DNA from 3 places in the Pseudomonas sp. Con_6 genome. Region 3 is predicted to be linked to each of the others. Evidence: predicted binding sites of a transcription regulator. Region 3 holds the regulator's gene; each other region holds the start of a gene.

Region 1 (5,055 bases), 3.0 Mb from region 3:
CCAGTTGCCATTGCAGCACCTGCTGGCGCTGGTTGTCCGGCGGGGTCAGGCGCAGGTACTGGATGCTGGTCCGCACCTGGTCTTCATAGTGGTAAGCGGTTTCGTGGCTGATTGTCAGTCTCATACGACCTCCAGGTAAGCGCTGTGGATGGCATTGCCCAATTCGCGCACCAGCGGGATGTAGTGGTTCAGCCAGGGATGCAGGCCTTGGGACAGGACTTCGTCGATACCGGTGTAGCGCAGCCTGGCATCCACCTCGGCCGCCAGGCGCTGGGCCGGGCGCCCGTTGCTGCCGGGCAGGCTGGCGAGGATCTGGTCAATCTCTTCGGTGCAGGCACGCAGGGAACGGGGCACGTCGGCACGCAGGAGCAGCAGTTCGGCTACGTGGCGCGCCGTAGGGGCGTCGCGGTAGATCTCGGTATAGGCCTCGAACGAGGACAGGGCGCGGAGCAAGGCGCTCCATTGGTAGTAGCCACGGGCGGAGCTGTCGCTGACATCCTCCGCCGCCTCGCCGAACATCTCATAACGCGCATCGAGCAAGCGCAGCGTGTTGTCGGCACGCTCGATGAAGGTACCGAGGCGAATGAAGCGGAAGGCATCATTGCGCATGATGGTGCCGTAGGTGGCACCGCGGAACAGGTGCGAGCGCTCCTTGATCCACTCACAGAAACGACTCATGCCATAGCGCCCCAGGCCCTGCTCGGCGATGCCGCGTATCTCCAGCCAGGTGGCGTTGATGTTTTCCCACATGTCGGCGGTGATCTTGCCGCGCACCGCGTGGGCACAGGCCCGTGCCGCGCCTAGGCAGCTGTAGATGCTCGCCGGGTTCTCGGGGTCGAGGGCAAAGAAATGCAGCAGGCGCTCGGCATGCAGTTGGCCATGGCGAGCCAGGTAGTCATCAAGGGTGCCGGTGATGCGCAGGGCCAGGGTCATCTCGTCCAGGCCATCACCACGGCCATCCTGCGGCATCAGCGACAGCGAATAGCTGACATCGAGCATCCGCGCGAGGTTTTCCGCGCGCTCCAGGTAGCGTGACATCCAGTACAGGTCGGAAGCGGTTCTGCTGAGCATGGTTCAGTCCTCCACCACCCAGGTGTCCTTGGTGCCGCCGCCTTGGGACGAGTTCACCACCAGCGAGCCTTCGCGCAGTGCCACCCGGGTCAGGCCGCCGGGCACCACACGGGTCTCGCGGCCGGAGAGGACGAACGGGCGCAGGTCGATATGGCGTGGCGCGATGCCGTTCTCGACAAAGGTCGGGCAGGTCGACAGCGACAAGGTCGGCTGGGCGATATAGGCCGCAGGGCGGGCCTTGATGCGCTCGGCGAAGGCAGCGATCTCCGCCTGGGTCGAGGCCGGCCCGACCAGCATGCCGTAGCCGCCGGAGCCCTGGGTTTCCTTGACCACCAGCTCCGGCAGGTGCGCCAGCACATGGGACAGCTCGGCGGGATTGCGGCATTGCCAGGTGGGCACGTTGTTCAGGATGGGTTCCTCGTCGAGGTAGAAACGGATCATGTCGGTAACGTAGGGGTAGACCGACTTGTCGTCGGCGACTCCGGTGCCGATGGCGTTGGCCAGCACCACGTTGCCGCAGCGGTAGGCCGAAAGCAGCCCGGGCACGCCGAGCATGGATTCCGGATTGAACGCCAGCGGATCGAGGTACGCATCGTCGAGGCGGCGGTAGATCACATCCACCGGCTTCGGTCCGCCGGTGGTGCGCATGAATACACGCTCGTCGCGGACGAACAGGTCGGCGCCTTCCACCAGTTCCACGCCCATCTCACGTGCAAGGAAGGCGTGCTCGAAGAAGGCGCTGTTGAAGCGTCCCGGGGTCAGCACGACCACGCTTGGGTCATCCAGAGGGCTGGAGCTTTTCAGGGTGTCGAGCAACAGGTTGGGGTAATGGTCGATGGGCGCGATGCGCTGGGCGGCGAACAGCTCCGGGAACAGGCGCATCATCATCTTGCGGTCTTCGAGCATGTAGCTGACCCCGCTGGGGGTGCGCAGGTTGTCTTCGAGGACGTAGTAGGTGCCATCGCCATCGCGCACCAGGTCGACTCCGGCAATGTGCGCGTAGAGACCGCGGTGCAGGCTCAGGCCCTGCATCGCCAGCTGGTACTGGTCGTTGGCCAGGACCTGCTCGGCGGGAATGATTCCGGCACGCAGGATACGCTGCTCGTTGTAGAGGTCTGCGAGAAACAGGTTCAGCGCCTTGACCCGCTGGATGCAACCGCGCTCGACCATGCGCCATTCGCTGGCCGGGATGGCCCGTGGGATGGTGTCGAAGGGAATCAGGCGCTCGGTGCCCTGTTCGTCACCGTAGAGCGTAAAAGTGATGCCGGCGCGATGGAACAGCAGATCAGCCTCGCGGCGGCGTTGAGCCAGCAGTTCCGGGGGAGTCTCCCCCAGCCAGCGGGCAAACTCCCGATAGTGCGGACGGAGCTGACCGTCGGCGGCGTACATCTCGTCGTAGAACTTGCGAATCATGCCGAACTCCTTGTCACCCGTGCATGAACGTCATCGCAAGGCCCGTGCCAGCGGAAATAAGCCTTTGCAATCAAGGAGTTGAAAAAACAGAGGAATGACGCCGCACCAGACCTGTGCAGCAATGCCCACTACTGCGGGGCGCACGCTTCATTGCGAAGCGCAGGTTGACCCGGGGCCGCGACGGGCGCCGCCCCGGGAGGGTTTCAGGTCATCAGTCGTTCATGCTTGACGCCCCAGCCTTGGGCCTCGCCGCCAAGTGGCCTGATTACCGCCTCGAAATCCTGTTCGAAAGCGCCGATGCCACCGTGGGTGGCGTACATGATCTTGCTCAATTCCAGTTGCCAGCCTTCATCGCTCTCGTGCACCAAGGCACATAGCGACTCACCACGAAACTTGCCTGCAGCCCTGCGCGCCCGGTCCTCGTCCGGGAATACCGCGTAAAACTCGATGGGATGAATTTGCGTGAAGTCGAAGCCGCCCTCTTTCATGCGGCGCAGTACGGTGCTGCTGATGTCTTCGTACAGGTTGCTCATGAATCGTCCTCCTCACTCACGATGGATAGACTTTCGGTGCCTTCGCACCAACCCCTGCTGCCCTTGCGGGCGGGGTTCTCGAGCGGATGTAACGACGGCAAAGGCCGGCGCCGGAAAAGCGACGGCCCTGTATGCAGCGTAGCGTCAGCCTTGGCACATCGCCAGCTGACTGGGTTCAGGCTTTCTCGGCGATTCCGGTGATCTCCACCCCGCTCTGCTCCTTCAGCCACCTTGCGGTCGGGCATTCGGCACGGTCCTGGAAATCGTTGAGGTCGAGCTCATCCATGATCGGGAACAGGTGGCCCCTGATCCGCCGCGCAGCCTCTTCGAGGCTCGGGCGGTTTTCGCAGGCGAACAACAGCGAAGTACGTTCGCCCTTCTGGTCCACGAAGGTGATTTCCCACTCTTTCATCTGGCGTAGTCCTCGAATGGAAGTACGGGGTATTTCCAGCCTACCTTCCGTTGACCCTGGCCAAGGGGCATTGTTCAGTAGCATGACGCCCGCCCCGGACAAAAAAGACCCCGGCAAAGCCGGGGTCCATGGAGTTGCACGTCAACCAAGAGCAATCACTTCGGAATGCCGTGAACCACGCCAGCAGTGTTGTCCAGCAGGCTCTTGGTCGCAGTCTGGATAAAGGACTCGAGTTTCTTCTGCATCGCAGCCTGTTCCGGGCTTTCGATCAGCTCGGCCTTGAACTCGCTGCCCACCTGGTAGCGATAGACGCGCGGCGCCATGTCCTTGGACTCGATCAGCAAGTGATCGCCCTGGAACAGGCCGACGATCTGCTCGCTGCCCGACGGCTTGACCATACCGATGCCCTCGTCACCTTCCGGCAGGTTGAGCAGGTCGCGGCCCCAGCACTGATGACGGGTTTCACCACCGAGACGGCCCATGATGGTCGGCACGATGTCGATCTGGGTCCCGACGATATGGCTACGCTTGCCGAATTTCTCCTGGATGCCCGGCGCGATCATCAGCATCGGCACGTTGAAGCGGCCCAGGTCCAGCTCGGTGACCTGCTGGTTGTTGCCGAAGCCGTGGTCGCCGACGATGACGAACAGGGTTTCCTTGAAGTATGGCTCCTTGCGCGCTTTCTCGAAGAACTGGCCCAGGGCCCAGTCGGAGTAGCGCATGGCGGTCAGGTGCTCGTCCAGGCGACCGAAACCGGTCACCGGCTCGACCGGCAGTTGCGCCGGCAGCGCATACGGCGTGTGGTTGGACAGGGTCTGGAGCAAGGCATAGAACGGCTTCTTGCCGTAGTTGTGGGCCAGTTCCTGAGCGCCACGGTCAAACATGTCCTGGTCGGATACGCCCCAGGTCGGATCGGAGAACACCGGGTTGACGAAGTCACGACGGCCGATGAAGGTGGTCATGCCCTGATTGCCAAAGAAGCCGGACTGGTTGTCCCAGGCGAAGTCACCGTTGTAGACGTAAACATCATCGTAGTCGCGGGCGCTGAGCAGTGCCGGCAGGCCGGACAGTTTGTGGCCGCCTTCCGGGGTCTGCATCAGGTATTCGAAGCCCGGCAGGTTGGGGAAGCACGCCATGGTGGCGAACATGCCCTGGTGGGTATGGGTGCCATTGGAGAAGAAGCGGTCGAACAGCAGGCCTTCCTCGGCCAGCTTGTCGAAGTACGGGGTGATGTTGCCCTTGCCGCCCAACGCGCCCACGGAGTGGCCGGCGAAGCTTTCCATCAGGATCACCACCACGTTCTTGATCGGCAGGGTCTTGTCTGCCGGTGGGGTGAAGTCACGACGGATCGCCGCTTCATCGGCGTCGACCAGCTTGTCGTTCGAGGTCAGCAGCATGTTGCGCACAGTCTGCTGCGCGACCTGCTGGTCGAGGGTGGCCTTCCAGATGTTGTCGCGGTCCTCGGACATGCGGCTCTTGGCCGCGTCGATCAGGGTCAAGGTGCCGTTCAGGCCCAGTTGGTTGACAAAGTTCGAGTCGGTGGTGAAGGCATCGCCCCAGCGCATCGGCGGGCCCTGGCGCAGGGTGCCGCGGGCGGAGACAACGGCCACCAGCAGGATCATCACG
Region 2 (5,055 bases), 540 kb from region 3:
CGCAGCGGCGAGACATCGGCGAAATCGCGGCCCCATCCCAGCGTGATGTGCTCCAGCGCCGGCAGCAGGTTGTTGGTCGGGTCGAAGTCCACCCAACCATGGCGCGGGCAAAACACCGATATCCAGGCATGGGAGGCGTCGGCTCCGATCAGCCGCGCCTGCCCGGGCGGCGGCCGGGTCAACAGGTAGCCGCTGACGTAGCGCGCCGCCAGTCCGCGAGAGCGCAGGCAGGCGAGCATCAGGTGGGCGAAGTCCTGACAGACCCCGCGGCGCCGCTCCAGTACCTCCAGCAGCGGCGTGGCGACCTGGGTCGCACCGGCATCGAAGGTGAACTCGCGGAAAATCTTCTCCATCAGTGCCCGAACGGCTTCCAGCAGCGGCACGCCGGCAGCGAAGCAGGGCTCGGAAAACGTCACGAACCGCTGCTTCAAGCGCACGAACGGCGATTCGAAGCGGTATCGACTGGCATCGAGCAATTCATCGGACAGGGCCTGCCGCCTATAGGCCAGGGAATCCCGCGCCTGCTCCCACGCAGGCGAGTCAGACAGCACGGGCAGGGTCCGGGGCAAGACCTCGATGCGTACCCGGGTGCTGACTTTGAGCTCGTCATGCTTGTACTCCAAGCCCAGGCGGGTCAGAGGGTTGCCGAACACATCCTCCTCGTCGCGACGCCGGGTCGGCAGCGGGCTCACCTCCAGCACGCGCTCCTCGCAGCGCTGCCAGGGACACTCCCGTGGCCACAGGTGCACCAGTTGCTGGGCCAGCGACACCGGGCTGGCATAGCGGTAATGGGTATCGTGGAGAATCTGGTAGCGCGCACTCATCAGGCGGACACCGTCTGCTGGCTGGAATCGACATGGGCGAAATGCTGCAGGGCCAGGCATTCGGCAGCTGCTTCGGCACCGTCGGCGACCTGTTCGAGCAGGGTCGCCAGCCCTGCCAGTACGGCCTCCAGGCTGGCCGCGCCAAACAACGGATCCTCCAGGCTGCGCAGGTCGAAACGCTTGAGACGCTCGGCCAGACCAACCAGCCCGGCGTCAACCGGACTGCGCAAGCGCTCCAGCGAACGCAGCAAGGAGCGCAGCTGGAACAGCACGCCATGAGGATTCTGCTCATCCAGCAGGAGCAGGTCCAGCACCGGGATCAGTTGCGCCACGGCCAGGTAACGGGAGCGATAGGTGATGCTGCTGTTGGCCAGTTCCAGCAGCCATTCCAGGCAGGATTGATCGGTCGCCGCCGGGGCCCGCAGGAAACCGGCGAGGCTGCTGCCCAGGGCATGCAGGCGCTCGATACGGCGCCCGGTCAGGAGGAAGCGCCAGCCCTCGTCGCGGGTCATGTCGTCCAGGGCGAAGCCGGAAAGCGCCGCCATCGACAGGATCAACCGGTTGAGGAAGTCCAGCAGTTCGGTAAAGTCGGCAGCGCGATCATCGAGGCGCTGCGCGTCCCGTTGCAGTGCGCTCAGGGCCTGCCAGTTCTCCCGAGACAGCTTGCCTCGCACCTGCCCCGCCGACCATTGCAGGCGCTGCAGGTTGGCCCGCAGGCTGAAACCCCAGTCCGGATCCAGCAGCGCCGTACGCAGCCGTGTGTCCAGGGTGCCTTCACGTGGCAACAGCTCCAGGCCTTCGGCCAGTTGCACCGCCGCCGCCAGTGCCTGTGGCGAGTCGCCGTCGAGGTAACGGCCGAGCAGGATCCGCAGCAGCCGCGCGCTGGCATCGCAGCGCTCGCAATAGCGGCCGAACCAGAACAGGTTTTCCACCACCCGCGAGGGCAGGTAGGGATCGGCACGGACCAGATCGGCCACGCCGAGGCTGCGGCTGACCTGCCACTGCTCACCACGAGCGGGGTGCTCGCCGAGGACCCAGGTGTCCTTGCTGGCACCGCCGCGCTGCATCGAGACCACTTCGGCATCGGCCTGCGCGGCCACCCGGGTCAGCCCCCCCGGCAATACACGCCAGCCCTCGGCACTGGCCACAGCATAGACGCGCACGCCCACGGGCCGGTCTTCCAGGCCGTTGTCCTGCCAGACCGGAGCTTGGGACAGTTGCGCCAACTCCTGGGCGACATAGGCGTAGGGACGTGCTCGCAGGCGTTCGGCCAGCGCCTGGCGCTGGACTGCGTCCAGATCCCGGCCCAGTAGCGGCTGGAAGCTCTGTGACGGGAACGCCGGCTTGAACAGCAGCTCCGGCATTTTCTCCAGCGCCTGGGCCAGGGCCGCCGGCTCGCCGCACCACCAACTGGCGATGGAAGGCAGGATCAGTTCCTCGCCCAGCAGTCGCTGGCTGATGGCCGGCAGAAAACCCGGCAGTCCCGGGGATTCCAGGACTCCGCTGCCCAGCGCATTGGCCACCAGCACCCTGCCCTGGCGCACCGCGTCCAGCAGGCCGGGGACGCCCAGGGCGGAGTCGGTGCGCAGTTCGAGGGGGTCGCAGAAATCATCGTCGAGCCGCCGCAGGATGGCATGGACCCGGCGCAGACCACCGAGGGTCTTGAGGTAGACGATGCCGTCGCGCACGGTCAGGTCACTGCCCTCCACCAGCGGGTAGCCGAGCTGGCGGGCGAGGAACAGGTGTTCGAACCAGCTTTCGTTGAAACGCCCGGGGGTCAGTAGCACCACCAACGGCGTTTCCCTTCCGCTCGGGGCCAACTGCGCAAGGCTTTGTTGCAGGGTGCGGAAGAAGCCCGCCAGGTGCTGCACATGGAGGTCGCGGTACAGCTCGGGAAATGCCCGGGAGACGACGGTGCGGTTTTCCAGGGCATAGCCCGCGCCGGAGGGGGCCTGGGTGCGATCGGCGGTGACCCACCAGCGTCCGTCCGGGCCGCGCGCCAGGTCGGCGGCGTAGATATGCAGCCAGGTCCGGTCGGGAACCTCGATGCCCTGGCAGGGCCAGAGGAAGTTGTCGTGGCCGAAGACCAGTTCGGCGGGCAACAGGCCTTCGCCGATCAACTGCTGCGGGCCGTAGATGTCCGCCAGCACCGCGTTCAGCAGCCCTGCACGCTGGGCGATGCCGCGGGCCAGGTGCTCCCATTCGGCAGCAGGGATCACCTGGGGCAGCAGGTCCAGCTCCCAGGGGCGGTCGGCGCCATCGGGATCGGCGTAAATGTTGTAGGTCACGCCGTTTTCCCGCAGTTGGCGGTTGACCAGGGACTGGCGCTGGCCCAGTTGCTGCGGGCAGCTGCGTTGCAGATGGGCGAGCAGTGCCTGCCAGTGCGGACGCACGCTGCCATCGAAGCCCAGCATTTCATGCCAGGTCGCGGGGCTTGGGGTCAGGGCATCCAGCAGGTCGGACATTGGGGCGCTCACAGGGGAGTTGTGGGCGGGATGCGGCAAGAGTTATGCCAGTGGCTTTGCAGTGAAAAATGATGGTGTCTGGTCTGGCCTCATCGCTGGCAAGCCAGCTCCCACAGGGATCGCGTGCACCGCAAAACCTGTGGGAGCTGGCTTGCCAGCGATGAGGCCCTCGGCACCTTGCACCGGAGAGGTGCAAGGAGGGGCGTCATGACGGGGCGCAAGCCCCGTCATGGGGCTTAGCGCGGCAGGACCGGCTGGCGCTTGGTCTTGCCTTTACCGCTCTTGCCACCCTTGGCCGCATCCTTGCGCGCCTTGGCCGCTTCCTGGTTGCGGGCGAAGGCGGCGGCCTTGGCCTGCTCGCGCTTGTCCCACGGCTTGGCGCCATCACTGGCACGCGGTGGCAGGCCGGTGTGCTGGGTAAGGATCTTCTGTTCCTTGGCCACCTTGTGGCTGCCCGCCGGGGTGGAGTTCTTGCGCCGAGCGCTCTGATAGCTGTCGGTGTCCGGTTGGTGCAGCGGGATCAACTGGTGCTTGCCAGGGCCGATCAGGTCGGCACGGCCCATGCGCTGCAGGGCCTCGCGCAGCATCGGCCAGCCCTTCGGATCGTGGTAGCGCAGGAAGGCCTTGTGCAGGCGGCGCTGCTCCTCGCTCTTGACGATGGTCACCCCTTCGCTCTTGTAGGTGACCTTGCGCAGCGGGTTCTTGCCCGAGTGGTACATGGCCGTGGCCGAGGCCATCGGCGACGGGTAGAACGCCTGCACCTGGTCGGCGCGGAAGCCGTTGCCCTTGAGCCACAGGGCCAGGTTCATCATGTCTTCGTCGGTGGTGCCCGGGTGCGCGGCAATGAAGTACGGGATCAGGTACTGCTCCTTGCCCGCCTCTTTCGAGAACTTCTCGAACATGCGCTTGAAGCGGTCGTAGGTGCCGATACCAGGTTTCATCATCTGGTTCAGCGGACCTTCCTCGGTGTGCTCCGGGGCGATCTTCAGGTAGCCACCGACGTGGTGAGTGACCAGCTCGCGCACGTACTCCGGCGACTCCACGGCGAGGTCGTAGCGCAGGCCCGAAGCGATAAGGATCTTCTTCACCCCCGGCAGGGCGCGGGCGCTGCGGTACAGCTTGATCAGCGACGAGTGGTCGGTGTTCAGGTTCGGGCAGATGCCCGGGAACACGCAGGACGGCTTGCGGCAGTGGGTCTCGATCTCGGTGCTCTTGCAGGCGATGCGATACATGTTCGCGGTCGGCCCGCCAAGGTCGGAAATGACGCCGGTGAAGCCTGGGACCTTGTCGCGGATCTCCTCGATCTCGCGAATGATCGACTCGTGAGAGCGGTTCTGGATGATCCGCCCTTCGTGCTCGGTGATCGAGCAGAAAGTGCAGCCACCGAAACAGCCACGCATGATGTTCACCGAGAAACGGATCATCTCGTACGCCGGGATGCGCTCCTTGCCGTAGGCCGGATGCGGGATTCGCGCGTAGGGCATGCCGAAGACGTAGTCCATTTCCTCGGTGGTCATCGGAATGGGTGGCGGGTTGAACCAGACGTTGACTTCACCGTGCTTTTGCACCATGGCCCGCGCGTTACCCGGGTTGGTCTCCAGGTGCAGCACGCGGTTGGCATGGGCGTAGAGCACCGCGTCGTTGCGCACCTTCTCGAAGGATGGCAGGCGGATCACCGTCTTTTCCCGGGTCATGCGCGGGCTTTCGAGGATCTGCACCACCTTGGCTTCGTTCGGGTCCTCGACCTCGCCCTTCTGCTGTTCGAT
Region 3 (5,055 bases):
GCGCGCAGCTTGTCACGCACGTCCTTGCGGTCGAGCATGCTGGCAATCTGGCGGAGCAGCTCGAGGTGTGCATCGGTGGCGGCTTCCGGTACCAGCAGCACGAACAGCAGGTCTACCGGTGCGCCGTCGATGGCGTCGAAATCGATGGGGGCGTCCAGATGCAGCAGCGCGCTGATCGGACTGGTGCAGCCCTTGAGGCGACAGTGTGGAATGGCGATGCCATTGCCGAAGCCCGTCGAGCCGAGTTTCTCCCGGTCGATCAGGCTCTTGAACACGTCCTGGGTGTCCAGTTCGGGAACTTCCTTCCCGATCAGGTTGGCGATCTGTTCGAGTACGCGCTTTTTACTGCCGCCCGGCACGTTCACGAGGGAACGGCCGGGGGTCAGAATGGATTCAAGTCGGATCATGGATGAGGGGGATCAGCGGGCGGCTGCACCTTGCAGCAGACTTTGCTGTTTTTCCTTGTGTTTTTTCAGTTGGCGGTCGAGCTTGTCGGTCAGGAGGTCGATGGCGGCATACATGTCTTCGTGCTCTGCATTCGCTACCACTTCACCGCCAGGAATCTGCAAGGTCGCCTCGATCTTCTGTTCCAGCTTCTCGACCTTGAGGATCACCTGCACATTGGTGATGCGGTCATAGTGGCGCTCGAGCCGGGCGAGTTTTTCCCCGATGTAGGTACGCAGGGCCTCGGTGACTTCTACATGTTGTCCACTGATGTTGACTTGCATACTGCTTCTCCTTTGTTGCCGTGCATAAAGAGGCAGGTGTTGCGCCTGCCACTGAATTGCGATGGCACATCTCAGGGAAGGTCACATCAATCGCTTGCGTTCACTCGATGGTGCGATACCGAGGGACTCGCGGTACTTGGCGACGGTGCGACGTGCTACCTGGATGCCTTGTGCCTCCAGTAAACCAGCGATCTTGCTGTCACTCAATGGCTTTTTCTGATTTTCCGCGGCAACCAGTTTCTTGATGATCGCGCGGATGGCAGTGGACGAGCATTCCCCGCCTTCGGAGGTGCTCACGTGACTGGAGAAAAAGTATTTCAGCTCATAGATCCCGCGGGGGGTGTGCATGTATTTCTGTGTGGTCACCCGGGATATGGTCGATTCGTGCATGCCCACCGCCTCGGCGATGTCGTGCAGGACCAGCGGCTTCATGGCCTCGTCGCCGTGGTCGAGGAAACCGCGCTGGTGCTCGACGATCTGGGTCGCCACCTTCATCAGCGTCTCGTTGCGGCTTTGCAGGCTCTTGATGAACCAGCGCGCTTCCTGCAACTGGTTGCGCATGAAGGTGTTGTCGGCGCTGGTATCGGCGCGGCGGACGAAGCCGGCGTACTGCGGGTTGACCCGCAGGCGCGGCACCGCTTCCTGGTTCAGCTCCACCAGCCAGCGCTCGTTGTCCTTGCGCACGATCACGTCGGGGACCACGTATTCCGGCTCGCTCGACTCGATCTGCGAGCCGGGGCGCGGGTTCAGGCTCTGCACCAGCTCGATGACCTGGCGCAGCTCGTCTTCCTTGAGTTTCATGCGGCGCATCAACTGGCTGTAGTCGCGGCTGCCGAGCAGGTCGATGTAGTCACTGACCAGGCGCTGCGCCTCGCTCATCCATGGCGTGTTGGGTGGCAGTTGGCGCAGTTGCAGCAACAGGCACTCGCCGAGGTTGCGTGCGCCGATGCCCGCGGGCTCGAACTGCTGGATGCGGTGCAGGACGGCTTCGACCTCGTCCAGCTCGATGTCGAGCTCGGGGTCGAAGGAGTCGCAGATTTCTTCCAGGGTCTCGTCGAGGTAGCCCTGGTTGTTGATGCAGTCGATCAGGGTGACGGCGATCAGCCGGTCGGTGTCCGACATTGGTGCCAGGTTCAACTGCCAGAGCAGGTGGCTCTGCAGGCTTTCGCCTGCGGAGGTGCGGGTGGTGAAGTCCCACTCGTCATCGTCGTTGCTGGGCAGGCTGCTGGCGCTGGTCTGGTAGATGTCTTCCCAAGCGGTGTCAACCGGCAGCTCATTGGGAATGCGCTCGCTCCATTCGCCTTCCTCGAGGTTTTCCGCGCTGGGCGCGGATTGCTCGAAGCTGCTTTCCTGCGCTTCCGCGACCGGTTTGCTCTCGGCGTTGTCGGCCATGGGGTCGCTGTTATCGAAGTCGTCGCCTTCTTCCTGGCGTTCGAGCATCGGGTTCGACTCCAGGGCTTCCTGGATTTCCTGCTGCAGGTCCAGCGTGGAAAGCTGGAGCAGTCGGATGGCCTGTTGCAACTGCGGGGTCATCGTCAGTTGCTGGCCCATTCTTAGGACGAGCGATGGTTTCATGGCTGGGGCTTAACACCTTATTCGCCGGCGCGCATGCGCCATCTACTACACGGCGCGGGGCGCCAATTTTAAGCAAGATATATGCCTGAAATTGATGCGTTTGCCTAGAGCGCTGTAACAATTAAGCCGCAATAATGGCTGAATGCCAGCGCTCAGTCACTCCGGTACTTGGCCTACAGGCGGAACTCGTGGCCGAGGTAGACCTCTTTCACCAACTGGTTGGCCAGGATGGTTTCCGAATCGCCTTCGGCGATCAGTTGGCCATCGTTGACGATGTAAGCGGTTTCGCAGATATCCAGGGTTTCACGGACGTTGTGGTCGGTGATCAGCACGCCGATGCCCTTGGCCTTCAGATGATGGATGATCTGCTTGATGTCGCCGACCGAGATCGGGTCGACACCGGCAAAGGGTTCGTCGAGCAGGATGAACTTTGGCGCGGTGGCCAGGGCGCGGGCGATTTCCACGCGACGACGTTCGCCGCCGGACAGGCTCATGCCAAGGTTGTCGCGGATATGGCTGATGTGGAACTCCTGCAGCAGGCTTTCCAGCTCCTTGCGTCGACCGTCGCGGTCCAGGTCTTTGCGGGTTTCCAGGATCGCCATGATGTTGTCCGCCACAGACAGCTTACGGAAGATCGAGGCCTCCTGTGGCAGGTAGCCGATACCGGCGCGTGCGCGACCGTGCATCGGCTGGTGGCTGACATCCAGATCGTCGATCAGCACGCGGCCCTGATCGGCCTGGACCAGGCCGACGATCATATAGAAACACGTGGTCTTGCCAGCGCCGTTGGGGCCGAGCAGGCCGACGATCTGGCCGCTGTCGATGGACAGGCTGACGTCGCGCACGACTTGCCGGCTCTTGTAGCTCTTGGCCAGGTGCTGGGCTTTGAGAGTTGCCATTACTCGGCCTTCTTCTTCGGCTGGATCACCATGTCGATACGTTGACGTGGCGTCTTGATGTCTTTGCCGCCACGACCGGCGGTAGCGACCTGGGTCTTCGAGTTGTAGACGATCTTCTCGCCTTCGGTGGTATTGCCTGCGTTGATCACCCGGGCCTGGTCAGTGAGGATGATCAGGTCCTTGCCGGCCTGGTACTGGATCTGCTTGGCATAGCCCTGCATCTTGTCTGGCTTGCCGGGATTCTGCTGCTGCTCGAAATAGGCCAGGTTGCCAACCGAGGTGGCGGTGTCGATGTCACCGGCCTGGTTCAGGGTCACGGTCACGACGTTGCCTTTGATCATCATCGAGCCTTGGGTGATGATCACGTCGCCCGTATAGGTGGCGACCTTGTTCTTGTCGTCCATCTGGGCGCTGTCGGCCTGGATGCGAACGGGCTGCTCGCGATCGTTGGGCAGGGACCAAGCGCTCGCGCTTCCCAGTGCCGCGCTCAGGCTGAGCAAATAAGGGAGGGTTTTAACGAGCCTCATACTGTCCTCTTACGTTGGACAGCAGGTCCATCCTGCCGTCTTTCAAATACGCTTTCATTCCCTTGCCCGTAGTCACGCCACCGGCGCCGTCGATTCTAACGTCTTGCTCGGTTTGCGCATATTGCTTCTGCGGGAATACCGTCATGCGACTGGAGGTGATGATAGTGGTGCGATTCTGCTCGTCGGTGCGGGCCACGCGCACGGAGTCGATCAGCTCTACCTCGGTGCCGTCCGGGTTGACCTCGCCACGTTCGCTCTGTACGTGCCAGGGGAAGGTGGTGCCGCGGTACATCTGCAGGTCCGGCTTGGTCAGCAGGGTGACTTCGCTGGCCTTGAGGTGCTCGACCTTGTCTGCGGTCATTTCGTACTGCAGCTTGCCGTCGGGCAGGAACTGCACACTGTGGGCGTTGATGGCGTAGTAGTCGATGGCACTTTCGTCGACCTGCGCGACCGGCTGGTCGAGGAAGCGCTCGGGGACGATGTTCCAGTAGCCGATCGCCGCGAAAAGTGCGGCGATCACGCTGAACAGCGCAATATTGCGAATCTTCTTGCTGAACATGACGTGCTCTACAGGTAGTGGGCGTTTGCTGCTTCCAGGTTGCCCTGGGCTTGCAGGATCAGTTCGCAGAATTCACGTGCCGCGCCTTCGCCGCCGCGAGCCTGGGTCACGCCGTGGGCGTGCTCGCGGACGAACGCCGCGGCATTGGCCACTGCCATACCCAGGCCGACCCGGCGGATCACCGGCAGGTCGGGCAGGTCGTCGCCCAGGTAGGCGACTTCCTCATAGCTTAGGCCGAGCTGGGCGAGAAGCTCGTCCAGCACCACCAGTTTGTCTTCGCGGCCCTGGTACAGGTACGGGATGCCGAGGTTCTTCGCCCGACGCTCTACCACGGGAGTCTTGCGTCCGCTGATGATCGCGGTGGTCACGCCGGAGTTCATCAGCATCTTGATGCCCTGGCCGTCGAGGGTGTTGAAGGTCTTGAATTCGCTGCCGTCTTCGAGGAAATACAGGCGGCCGTCGGTGAGAACGCCGTCGACGTCGAAGACCGCCAGCTTGATGGCTTTGCCGCGTTGCAACAGGGTATTCATCACATCACTCCGGCGCGCAGCAGGTCGTGCATGTTCAAGGCGCCGACCGGACGGTCAGCCTTGTCGACGACTACCAGCGCGCTGATCTTGTGGTCTTCCATGATCTTCAGGGCCTCGGCGGCGAGCATCTCGGCGCGGGCGGTCTTGCCGTGGACGGTCATGACCTCTTCGATCAGGGTCTTGTGCACATCGATGTTGCGGTCGAGGCTGCGGCGCAGGTCGCCGTCGGTGAAGATC

What was found. The regulator sigma-54, encoded in region 3, starts transcription at its own class of promoters, with help from an activator protein. The targets are predictions, from matches to a motif close to ANTGGCATNNANNTTGCTNT.
Region 1: a site for sigma-54 is predicted at 2,517-2,536, ahead of AC5QPF_RS08670 (circularly permuted type 2 ATP-grasp protein). Genes of this name have one in related genera too.
Region 2: a site for sigma-54 is predicted at 3,322-3,341, ahead of AC5QPF_RS28995 (circularly permuted type 2 ATP-grasp protein). Genes of this name have one in related genera too.

What each region holds. Positions count from the first base shown of each region.
Region 1 covers NZ_CM182011.1:1,884,302-1,889,356, reverse strand. The annotation lists gene AC5QPF_RS08680 (transglutaminase N-terminal domain-containing protein) at 1-124, opposite strand, end outside; gene AC5QPF_RS08675 (alpha-E domain-containing protein) at 121-1,071, opposite strand; gene AC5QPF_RS08670 (circularly permuted type 2 ATP-grasp protein) at 1,075-2,484, opposite strand; gene AC5QPF_RS08665 (ribonuclease E inhibitor RraB) at 2,688-3,017, opposite strand; gene AC5QPF_RS08660 (hypothetical protein) at 3,193-3,429, opposite strand; gene AC5QPF_RS08655 (sulfatase-like hydrolase/transferase) at 3,585-5,055, opposite strand, start outside.
Region 2 covers NZ_CM182011.1:6,406,237-6,411,291, forward strand. The annotation lists gene AC5QPF_RS28990 (transglutaminase N-terminal domain-containing protein) at 1-824, opposite strand, end outside; gene AC5QPF_RS28995 (circularly permuted type 2 ATP-grasp protein) at 824-3,289, opposite strand; gene AC5QPF_RS29000 (YgiQ family radical SAM protein) at 3,526-5,055, opposite strand, start outside.
Region 3 covers NZ_CM182011.1:5,869,303-5,874,357, reverse strand. The annotation lists gene ptsN (PTS IIA-like nitrogen regulatory protein PtsN) at 1-407, opposite strand, end outside; gene hpf (ribosome hibernation-promoting factor, HPF/YfiA family) at 420-728, opposite strand; gene AC5QPF_RS26485 (RNA polymerase factor sigma-54) at 810-2,303, opposite strand; gene lptB (LPS export ABC transporter ATP-binding protein) at 2,477-3,202, opposite strand; gene lptA (lipopolysaccharide transport periplasmic protein LptA) at 3,202-3,729, opposite strand; gene lptC (LPS export ABC transporter periplasmic protein LptC) at 3,716-4,288, opposite strand; gene AC5QPF_RS26465 (HAD hydrolase family protein) at 4,297-4,818, opposite strand; gene AC5QPF_RS26460 (KpsF/GutQ family sugar-phosphate isomerase) at 4,818-5,055, opposite strand, start outside.